DNA from 3 places in the Streptomyces sp. BBFR2 genome. Region 3 is predicted to be linked to each of the others. Evidence: riboswitches for the same ligand, from Rfam matches in the RefSeq annotation. Region 3 holds a riboswitch; each other region holds the start of a gene.

Region 1 (3,199 bases), 1.0 Mb from region 3:
CCGCCTCGACGAGATCCCGCACGAGCTGGCCAACCCGGGGCGCCGCGCCGCGATGGCGCTGTCCAAGGAGCTGTTCCCCGCGTCGTCCCGGATGTCGCGCCCCCGGCAGGGCACCGAGGAGACCGTCGGACGCATCGACGCGGCGGCTGTCCGGGCGTTCTACGCCGCGCACGTGCGGCCCGCGGCGGCCACCGCGGTGATCGTCGGTGACTTCACCGGCATCGACGTGGACGCGGCGCTCGCCGACACGCTGGGCGTGTGGCAGGGTGCCGCCGCCGAGCCGGTCACCGTCACGCCGATCACCGCGGACGACACCGGCCGTGTGGTGATCGTCGACCGCCCCGGCGCGGTGCAGACGCAGTTGCTCATCGGCCGGATCGGCGCCGACCGCCACGACCGCCAGTGGCCCGCGCAGGTCCTCGGCACGTACTGCCTGGGCGGCACGCTGACGTCGCGTCTGGACCGGGTGCTGCGGGAGGAGAAGGGCTACACCTACGGGGTGCGCTCCTTCGGGCAGGTGCTGCGGTCGTCGGCGCCGGACGCGCCCGGCGGCCCGGTCGGTGCCTCGCTGCTGGCGATCAGCGGCTCGGTCGACACGGAGTCCACCGGGCCGGCCCTGGACGACCTGTGGAAGGTGCTGCGCACCCTCGCGGCGGAGGGCCTGACGGACGCCGAGCGGGACGTCGCGGTGCAGAACCTCGTCGGTGTCGCGCCGCTGAAGTACGAGACGGCGGCGGCGGTCGCGGGGACCCTCGCCGACCAGGTGGAGCAGCACCTGCCGGACGACTACCAGGCGCAGCTCTACGCGCGGCTGGCCGAGACCGGCACGGTCGAGGCGACCGCCGCCGTGGTCAGCGCCTTCCCGGCCGACCGGCTGGTGACGGTGCTGGTCGGTGACGCGGCGCAGATCGCCGAGCCGGTGCGGGCACTGGGCATCGGCGAGGTGAAGGTCGTCAGCGGCTGACGGCCCGGTGGAGCGGTGGCCCGACCGGGTCACCGCGGCGCCGGCTTCCGGTACGGAGGCTCGGCAGAGTGGGACGGAACGGGATCCCGGGGGTGGTCATCCACCCCCGGGATCGTTCGTATGTCCGGTTTTGGTTCCGCTGTCACGGTGTGGTGTAACGCACAATATGGCGTTTCTGTTTGCCGATTGAAAGTTGCCACGATTAGCGTCATGCGCGCTGTCCGTCAGTAGCACGCCGCAACCGCGGCACCGGGCAGTCATCGCCGAGTCCCCGTACGGCGCGAGCCAGGGGAGCCGGGGACCCACATGTCCCCTGGGGTGAATCGGGCGCCTCTTCCGGAGGAGCCCGTAGGAGACCTTCCTGCTCCGAACCCGTCAGCTAACCCGGTAGGCGAGAAGGAAGGAAAGGATCAGCCAGCACATGGCGTTCACCCGTGCCACCGGGAAACACCGCCGTCCGAGCCGCAGTGCCCGGACGACCCGCAACATCGCCTCCGTCGCGGGTCTCGCCGCCACCGGCGTCGTCGCCTCCGTCGCCTCGCCCGCGATGGCCGCCACGTCCGGTGCCGCGCACGACACCGGTCTGCACCGCGCCGTCGTCATCGGTGACGAACTCGCCGAGCGGGTCGAGGCCCAGGCCGACGCGCAGCAGGCCGTCGCCGAGACGGCCGAGGCCAAGGCGAAGGCCGAGGCCGAGGCGGAGAAGCAGGCCAAGGCCGCCAAGGCGGCGGCCGACAAGCGGCACGAGGCGAAGGTCCGCGCGGCCCGCGAGGAGGAGCGCAAGCGCCTCAACGCCTTCGTCGCGCCGATCTCCGGCTCGTACGTCTCCACCGCCTACCAGGCGTCCAGCGGACTGTGGTCCTCCGGTTCGCACACCGGCATCGACTTCCACGCCGCCACCGGCACGAGCGTGCACGCCGTCGGCGCGGGCACCGTCGTCGAGGCGGGCTGGGGCGGGGCGTACGGCAACAACATCGTCATCAAGATGAACGACGGCACCTACACCCAGTACGGCCACATGTCGCAGCTCGGCGTCTCGGTCGGCCAGCGGGTGATGCCCGGTCAGCAGATCGGTCTGTCCGGCGCGACCGGCAACGTCACCGGTGCCCACCTGCACTTCGAGGCCCGTACCGGCCCGGACTACGGCTCGGACATCGACCCGATCGCCTACCTGCGCGCGCACGGCGTCAACGTCTGACGTCCGCCCCACGCGGTCCCCGGAGCCCCGGCTCGCCCCACAGGGCGTCCGGGGCTCCGTCGCGTCCGGTGGCGGGTGGCCGGATTTCCCGGGGCCGGGAAAGGTGCTCACCAAAAGATCACCATGAATAAGTGAAGGCGGTAAAGCAGCCTTCACCGTCGAATAGAGTCGCCGAAAAGGCGCCGCGGGGCGGCGTTTTCCGGGAAGGACGGTGGAGGCGCCCACGATGACGCGAGGCCAGATTTCCGTGCAGCGCATCTCCACGGCGATCCGCGACGACATCGTCTCCGGCGCGCTGCTTCCGGGCAGCCGGCTCGTCGAGGAGCTTCTGGCCGCCCGTTACGGCGTCTCCCGGGTGCCGGTCCGTGAGGCGCTGCGCACCCTGCAGTCCGAGGGGTTCGTCACCGCGCGGCGCCATGCGGGGGCGTGTGTCGCGGCGCCCACCGCGCAGGAAGCGGCCGACCTGCTGGACCTGCGGGCGCTCCTGGAGCCGATGGGCGCCGCCCGCGCCGCCGCCCGCCGCACCGACGCGCATCTGAAGGTGTTACGGGGCGTGGTGCGGCTCGGCAGGGAGCGGGTTCACCGCGGCTGCCCGGGCGATCTGCCCCGGTTGGACGGCTGGTTCCACGAGACGCTGGCGCGGGCGGCGGGCAATCCGGGGCTGACGGCGCTGCTGATCCAGGTGCGCCGGAAGATCGACTGGATGTACGTCGTCGAGCGTCCGGCACGGGACGCGGAGACGTGGGACGACCACGGCGCGGTGCTGGACGCGGTGGCCCGGGGCGACGCGGAGGCGGCGCGCGCCCTGATGGCGTCGCACATCGCGCGGTCGCTCCCGGCGTACCGTCCGCGCCGCCGCCCGGCGACCGCGGTACGCCGTCCGCCGCGTTCCGTCGGCAGCGGGCGGGTGCGTTCCGCCTAGGCCCGGTATTCGGGGCGGTGGGCCGGTGGCGGGATCTTTTCGGTACCGTGCGGGGAATTACGGAAACGGCCGTGCGGGGAAAGCGGACCGGCTCGGGGAATTCCCGCGCCGTGGA
Region 2 (3,199 bases), 1.2 Mb from region 3:
CTCCCGCCGACGACGGCGCCCCCGGAATCAGCCGGCTCCCCCAGGGGTCAGACGTGCAGCCCGCGCCCGCGCAGCCACGGCACCGGGTCGATGGGGCCGCCGCCACCGGGGCGGACCTCCAGGTGAAGGTGGGGGCCGGTGACGTTCCCGGTGGCGCCGACACGGCCGATGACCTCGCCGGTGGAGACCTTCCCGCCGGTCTTCACCATCGACGACAGGTGGCAGAACCACAGCTCCGTACCGTCGTCGAGGGTGAGGACGATGCGGTAGCCGTACGAACCGGCCCAGCCCGCCTGCGTGATGGTGCCGGAGTGCACGGCCTTGACCGGCGTACCCGTGGGGGCGGCGAAGTCCTGGCCGGTGTGGTCGGCGGCCCAGCGGTCGCCCGCCTGACCGAAGCTCGCGGTGAGGGTGTACGACGTGACCGGCAGCAGATAGCTCTTGGCCAGCTCGGCCAGGCGGGCCGCCTCCGCCTTGGCACGGGCCTCGGCCTCGCGCTTCGCCTTGGCGGCCGCCTCCTTGCGCGCGGCCTCGGCCCGCTCCGCCTTCGCGTCGGCCACCGCGTCCTGGTGGTCGCCCGCCGCGGTCTTCTCCGCCTGGGCGAAGGCGGTGTGTTCGGCGGCGTCCCGGGCGTCGCGCTCGGCGGCGGTCTGCTGGTTGTCGGCCTGCTGGAGGATGCGGCTGCGCAGCGCCTCCCCGGCGCCCGTCCCCCGGCCGTCCTCGGTGGTGAGGCCGGCGGACGACAGCGGCGCCGCGGTGGTGGTGTCCGCGTCGTCGGAGGAGCCGAGCAACGGCCCGATGCCGGGGAGCGATTCGGCGTCCGGCAGCGCTCCGGTGACGTCGGCGGCGAGGGTGCCTAGGTCCGGTACGGAGATCGGGACCGGCGGCTTCTCCTCGGCGGTCGCCATCCCGCCGGCGCCGACCGCCGCGATCACGCCGACGCCGAGGACCGTGCCGCCGCGGGCCAGCCCGCCGCGCTGCTTGGCGACACGGTGACGGCCGCGGACGGCCCGCACGGACTCCTCGGTCGGGTTCCACTCACCGGGGGCGTCGTCCGCCGCGCCCGCGGTCTCCAGCGGCGCGGGCCCGCCGGCGTCCGCGCCGTACGGGCCGGGGCCCTGGGCGGCGAGGCCCTCCTGGGTGAACGTGCCCGGGGCGAAGACCGCCGTGTCGGCCGGGGCGGCGGTCGGCCCGGGGGCGAAGCCGTGGGAGAGGTGGGCGGACGGGGCCTCGGGGGCAAGCCTGTTGGACGCCACGGGGGCGCACTCCTTTCCTTCCTTCGCGCCTACCGGGTTAGCTGACGGGTTCGGAGCAGGAAGGTCTCCTACGGGCGGCCTCTGGCCGAGGCGTCCGATTCACCCCATGGTGGTGGTTCCCCGGTTCCCTCCGCGCCGCTCGGGCCGCCCGGCACAACATCAGGACACATCACGGCAGTTCACGAAATATCGGCGCACCGGCGTGCACGGAAGCGCCGTATGCGAAGTGACCACCGGTGTGCCCGGATGTCCGGGTACCTGAAGAGCGCGTACGGGATTCGGCGTGGGGGCACGGTGCCGCCTCTGCGACGGCTGGGACGACCGCGCTCCGTTATCGGACAGTAATAGAGATCGCGGCCGTTTTCCAAGCGTTCCCGTGAATCCGCTCCGCCCGACCGCGTTCCCTGGCCAAGACTTTCCGGGGCAACATCCGTGAAAAACGGGCGAGTTGACCGCCCCTCACGAAACGGCCTCCGCGTGATTGTGCATCACTTGTTATGCGGAGGGGTGCGTATCCCTCACGCTCCGTGAGCGAAGTAGCGTCTGATCATGGTCGTCGACTTCGTCAACAACGCACCGGCCCTGGCAGCGCGCTACCGGGACTTCTCCTGGTGGCAGGCGCGGGGCCGGTGTGCGGCCCACGAGGAGCTGACGGCGCGGATCGGGCAGGACCAGGAGCTGTGCGAACTCCTCGCCGCGTCCCTCCCGGCGGGCGACAGGCAGCACCCCGGCCTTCTGCTGGCGGCCGTCCGCCACCTCGACGGTCCGCACGCCGAGCAGGGCCCGCGCGGCGAGCCGGCGTACGGCCGCTGGCGCGAGTGGACGATCCGGCACTGGGACGAGGTCCGCGCCGTCGTCATGAGCCGCTCCCCCCGGACCGGCGAACCGGCCCGCTGCGCCGCCCTGCTGCCCCTCCTGGCCCGCCTCCGCGGCCCGTTGGCCCTCCTGGAGCTGGGCACCTCGGCCGGCCTCTGCCTCCATCCGGACCGCTACCGGTACGCGTACGAGCCCGCCGCCCCGGGGACGCCCGGGCCGGCCGCGCCCCCGGAGACGCACACCCTCGGCGCCCCGGACAGCCCGGTCACCTTCCGGTGCCGCGTCGGACGGGAGAACCGGGTGGCCGAGGCGGACGCGGCGCCGCCCGCGCGGCTGCCGGAGATCGTGTGGCGCGGCGGCATCGATCCCGCCCCGCTCGACCCGGTGGGCGACCCCGAGGCGCTGCGCTGGCTGCGGTCCCTGGTGTGGCCGGGCACCCCGGAGCGCGCGCGGCTGCTGACGGCGGCGGTGGACGCGGTACGGGCGGCGCCGCGGCCCGAGATCGTCCGCGGCGACCTGGTCGGGGAGCTGCCCGCACTGGCGGCGCGGGTCCCGGCGGACGCCACCCTCGTCGTCCTGCACACCGATGTGCTGCCCGCGCTGCCGCCCGCGCACCGGGAGCGGTTCGCCGACCGGGTGCGCGCGCTGCTCGCCGGGCGGCCGGGCGGCGGCCACTGGATCTCCCAGGAGCACCACTCCGTCACCCCGTGGCGGCCCGCCCCGTCCGCCGTCCGCCTCGCCCCGGACGACCGGGAACGGCTGCTGACCCTCGCGCTGGACGACCGCCCGGTGGCCCTGACCGGGGCGTACGGCCAGAGCCTGCACTGGGTGGCGTAGGGGTCCGCACCCGGAGGCGGCACCGGCGCGCGGGGCCCGGCCGTACGCCCCGCGCGCGGGTGCGGTCCCAGGGCTCCCCCGCGCGTCCGGCGCGCACCAGCCCCCCGCGCGCCGGGCGCCGCTCCGCCCGCGCCCCGCCGCGCCCACGCGACGCTCCACGCCCGCGCGCCCTACTCCTCCAGCGGCCGCTGCACCGCCAGCAGCGCCATGTCGTCGGCGCCCGCCCCGCCGGTGTGCGCGGCGACCTCGGTGACCAGCGTGTCCAGGAGCCGTTCCGGCCCGGGGAAGGC
Region 3 (3,199 bases):
CGGCGGCGGATTCGGCCGGGCCGACCAGCTCGCGGACGAGGGTGTACTGCGCGTGGTTGGTGTCCTGGTACTCGTCGACCATGACGTGGCGGAAGCGGCGGCGGTAGTGGGCCGCGACGTCCGGGAACGCCTGGAGGAGGTTGACGGTCGTCATGATGATGTCGTCGAAGTCCAGGGCGTTGGCCTCGCGCAGCCGCGCCTGGTAGAGCGCGTACGCCTGGGCCAGGGTCTTCTCGAAGCCGTCGGCCGCCTGCCCGGCGAAGGTCTCCTCGTCGATGAGCTCGTTCTTGAGGTTGGAGACCTTGGCGCTGAAGGACTTGGGCGGGAACCGCTTGGGGTCGAGATCGAGATCGCGGCAGACCAGGGCCATCAGGCGCTTGGAGTCGGCGGCGTCGTAGATCGAGAACGACGAGGTGAAGCCGAGGTGCTTGGACTCGCGGCGCAGGATGCGGACGCAGGCGCTGTGGAAGGTGGAGACCCACATGGCGTTCGCCCGGGGGCCGACCAGCTCCTCGACGCGCTCCTTCATCTCACCGGCGGCCTTGTTGGTGAAGGTGATCGCGAGGATCTGGCCGGGGTGGACGCCGCGGGCGGCGAGCAGATGGGCGATGCGGTGGGTGAGCACACGTGTCTTGCCGGAACCGGCCCCGGCGACGATCAGCAGCGGGCCGCCGGAGTGCACCACGGCGGCCTTCTGGGCGTCGTTGAGCCCTTCCAGGAGCGCGGCCGGGTCGACGGCGGGGCGGGCGGCGCCGTCGCGGTAGTGCGCGTCCCGGGGCACGGGCGCGTCGAACTTTCCGCTGAAGAGGTCGTGCGGGACCTCCTCCGGGGCCGGGCCGTGCTCGTCCTCGGGGGGCGGCGGGGGCTCCTCGTCCTTGGGGGCGAGGTCCGCCAGGAAGCTGTCGTCAAAGAGGCTGCTCATCGCCCACCGAGTCTAGGCCGCCCCACTGACAGTCGGGCCCGGAGCCGGGGAAAGGCCGGAAGGAGGAGGGTTCCGCCCCCAGCTCCCACGAATCCGGCATTCACCGCAGAAACCTCGCCCTGCCCACGCGATCGTCACTTCATGCACACAGGTCACGGAAAGGTTTCGGGCAATTCGAACACCTGCCTTCACAGGAGCCACACGAGTTGGCTAGGTTCACGCTCGGGCAGCCCGCATCCCGCGGACGACAGCGTCCGCACGGGCCGCCTCCGCCGAGTCCGGCCCTGCCCCACGGCACCCGGAGCCGGGGACCCACCAGCACCACCGGGGTGAATCGACCTGCACGGCCGCCGCGCGCGGACGTACCGGCCGTAGGGCAAGCCTTCCGTTGCGACACCGCCCGAACCCGACAGCTAACCCGGTAGGCGGTCCACGGAAGGAGTCGCCGGCCTTGCCGTCGCACCGCAAGCCGCGCACCCGCGCCCTCACCTCGCCCGGCAGCCGCCGGACGGCCGCCGGACTGACGACCGCGGCGTTCGCCACCGTCACCCTGCTGTCGCAGTCCGCCGAGGCGGCCCCCCGGGCCCCGAAGCCGACCGTCGAAGAGGTCAAGAAGAAGGTCGACGCCCTCTACCACCAGGCGGAGGTCGCGACCCAGAAGTACAACGCCGTCAAGGAACGCGTCGACGCGCGGCGGGCGGAGGTCAGCGACCTCCAGGACGCCGCCGCCCGCCGCACAGGGAAGCTCAACGAGGCCCGCCGTGAGCTGGGCACCTTCGCCGCCGCGCAGTACCGCAGCGGCGGGATGAGCACCACGGCGCAACTGATGTTCGCCAAGGACCCGCAGCAGTTCGCCGACCGCAGCCACCTCATGGAGCGGCTGACCGGACGGCAGCAGCAGGCCGTCGACGCCTACCAGGAGCAGCAGGCGGCCGCGGCCCGCCAGCGGGCCGCGGCGACCCGCAGTCTGGAGCGCCTCCAGGAGTCGCAGAGCGAGCTGGCCGGCTCGAAGCGGACGGTCCAGGGCAAGCTGGCCGAGGCCCGGCAGTTGCTCTCCGACCTGACCGCCCAGGAGAAGGCGCGCCTGGCGGAGCTGGAGCGCAAGAAGGAGGAGGCCGCCCGCCGCAAGGCCGAGGAGGAGGCCCGCAAGCAGCGCGAGCGGCCCGGTGGCGGCGGCACGGACACCGGCTCCCCCGGGACGACCGACCCCGGCCAGGGCGGCGGACCGGCCGACGGCTCGTACCGTACGAAGGCCGCGAAGGCGCTCGCGTTCGCCCGCGCGCAGATGGGCAAGCCGTACGTCTGGGGCGCCACCGGCCCCAACTCCTACGACTGCTCCGGGCTGACGCAGGCCGCGTGGAAGGCCGCCGGGGTGGACCTGCCGCGGACGACCTGGGACCAGGTGAAGTTCGGCCAGCGCGTCGCCACCAAGGACCTCGCCCCCGGTGACCTGGTGTTCTTCTACAACGACATCAGCCATGTCGGGATGTACATCGGCGACGGCAAGATGATCCACGCCCCGAAGCCGGGCGCGAGCGTACGCATCGAGTCGATCTACTACATGCCGATCTACGGGAGCGTCCGCCCGGCGTGACGCCCCGCCGGGCCGCGTGACCGCCCCGGAGAACGCCACCGGCCCGGCCCCTTCGGTGAGGGGCCGGGCCGGTGGCGTGCGCGGGGTGGGCCGGGGGCGCGGGGGAATCGCCGCGCGCCCCTCCCGGGGTCAGACCCAGAGCACCGCGATGAAGATGTTGACCATGGTGAGCAGGCCGACCGTGCCGAACAGCGGCTTGGCGACGCTCTCCTCGTCCCGCTTGACGTAGACCAGCCCCAGGATGACGACCAGGACGGCCAGCTTGATGCCGATCTTGATGTTGTCGACCGGGCTGCCCTGGGCCTGGTTCAGGCCGACCAGCACGATGCCGGTGACCAGCATCGTCAGCGCACCGTGCAGCATCGCCGGCACGAACCGGGCGGTGCCCGCGCTCATCGCCTTCATCTGCGTCAGAAAGCCTCCCAGCAGGGAGGCGATACCGATGATGTGCAGACCGACGAAGATATTGATTACTACGTCCATAGTGCGGATCGTAACGGTCTCCCCCATACCTCCTCCCGGGGGCCTCGTCGCGGCTGTTCCTGGCCTGTTCACGGCCTGTCCGCGCCGTGGGGGCGGCTCTAGGGTGCGGCGCATGGACCGTGCCGATGCCGCCCGCCGCCCCGTCCCCGACACCCCGGAGCGGGGCCCTGGCGCCCCGGAGCGAGGCGGACATACGGGCG

What was found. Region 3 has a riboswitch for cyclic di-AMP ahead of ACGH2B_RS09480 (NlpC/P60 family protein). Riboswitches for the same ligand answer to the same signal wherever they lie in the genome.
Region 1: linked by a shared signal. The riboswitch ahead of ACGH2B_RS05100 (M23 family metallopeptidase) and the one ahead of ACGH2B_RS09480 (NlpC/P60 family protein) in region 3 are both predicted to bind cyclic di-AMP.
Region 2: linked by a shared signal. The riboswitch ahead of ACGH2B_RS14900 (M23 family metallopeptidase) and the one ahead of ACGH2B_RS09480 (NlpC/P60 family protein) in region 3 are both predicted to bind cyclic di-AMP.

The regions. Positions count from the first base shown of each region.
Region 1 covers NZ_CP172415.1:1,466,144-1,469,342, reverse strand. Annotated here, with positions in the region: gene ACGH2B_RS05105 (M16 family metallopeptidase) at 1-964, shown strand, start outside; cyclic di-AMP (ydaO/yuaA leader) riboswitch at 1,216-1,373, shown strand; gene ACGH2B_RS05100 (M23 family metallopeptidase) at 1,386-2,162, shown strand; gene ACGH2B_RS05095 (GntR family transcriptional regulator) at 2,389-3,084, shown strand.
Region 2 covers NZ_CP172415.1:3,736,953-3,740,151, reverse strand. Annotated here, with positions in the region: gene ACGH2B_RS14900 (M23 family metallopeptidase) at 48-1,256, opposite strand; cyclic di-AMP (ydaO/yuaA leader) riboswitch at 1,269-1,420, opposite strand; gene ACGH2B_RS14895 (DUF2332 family protein) at 1,806-2,909, shown strand; gene ACGH2B_RS14890 (PP2C family protein-serine/threonine phosphatase) at 3,080-3,199, opposite strand, start outside.
Region 3 covers NZ_CP172415.1:2,509,073-2,512,271, forward strand. Annotated here, with positions in the region: gene pcrA (DNA helicase PcrA) at 1-922, opposite strand, end outside; cyclic di-AMP (ydaO/yuaA leader) riboswitch at 1,183-1,366, shown strand; gene ACGH2B_RS09480 (NlpC/P60 family protein) at 1,374-2,516, shown strand; gene ACGH2B_RS09485 (hypothetical protein) at 2,646-2,999, opposite strand; gene ACGH2B_RS09490 (GNAT family N-acetyltransferase) at 3,112-3,199, shown strand, end outside.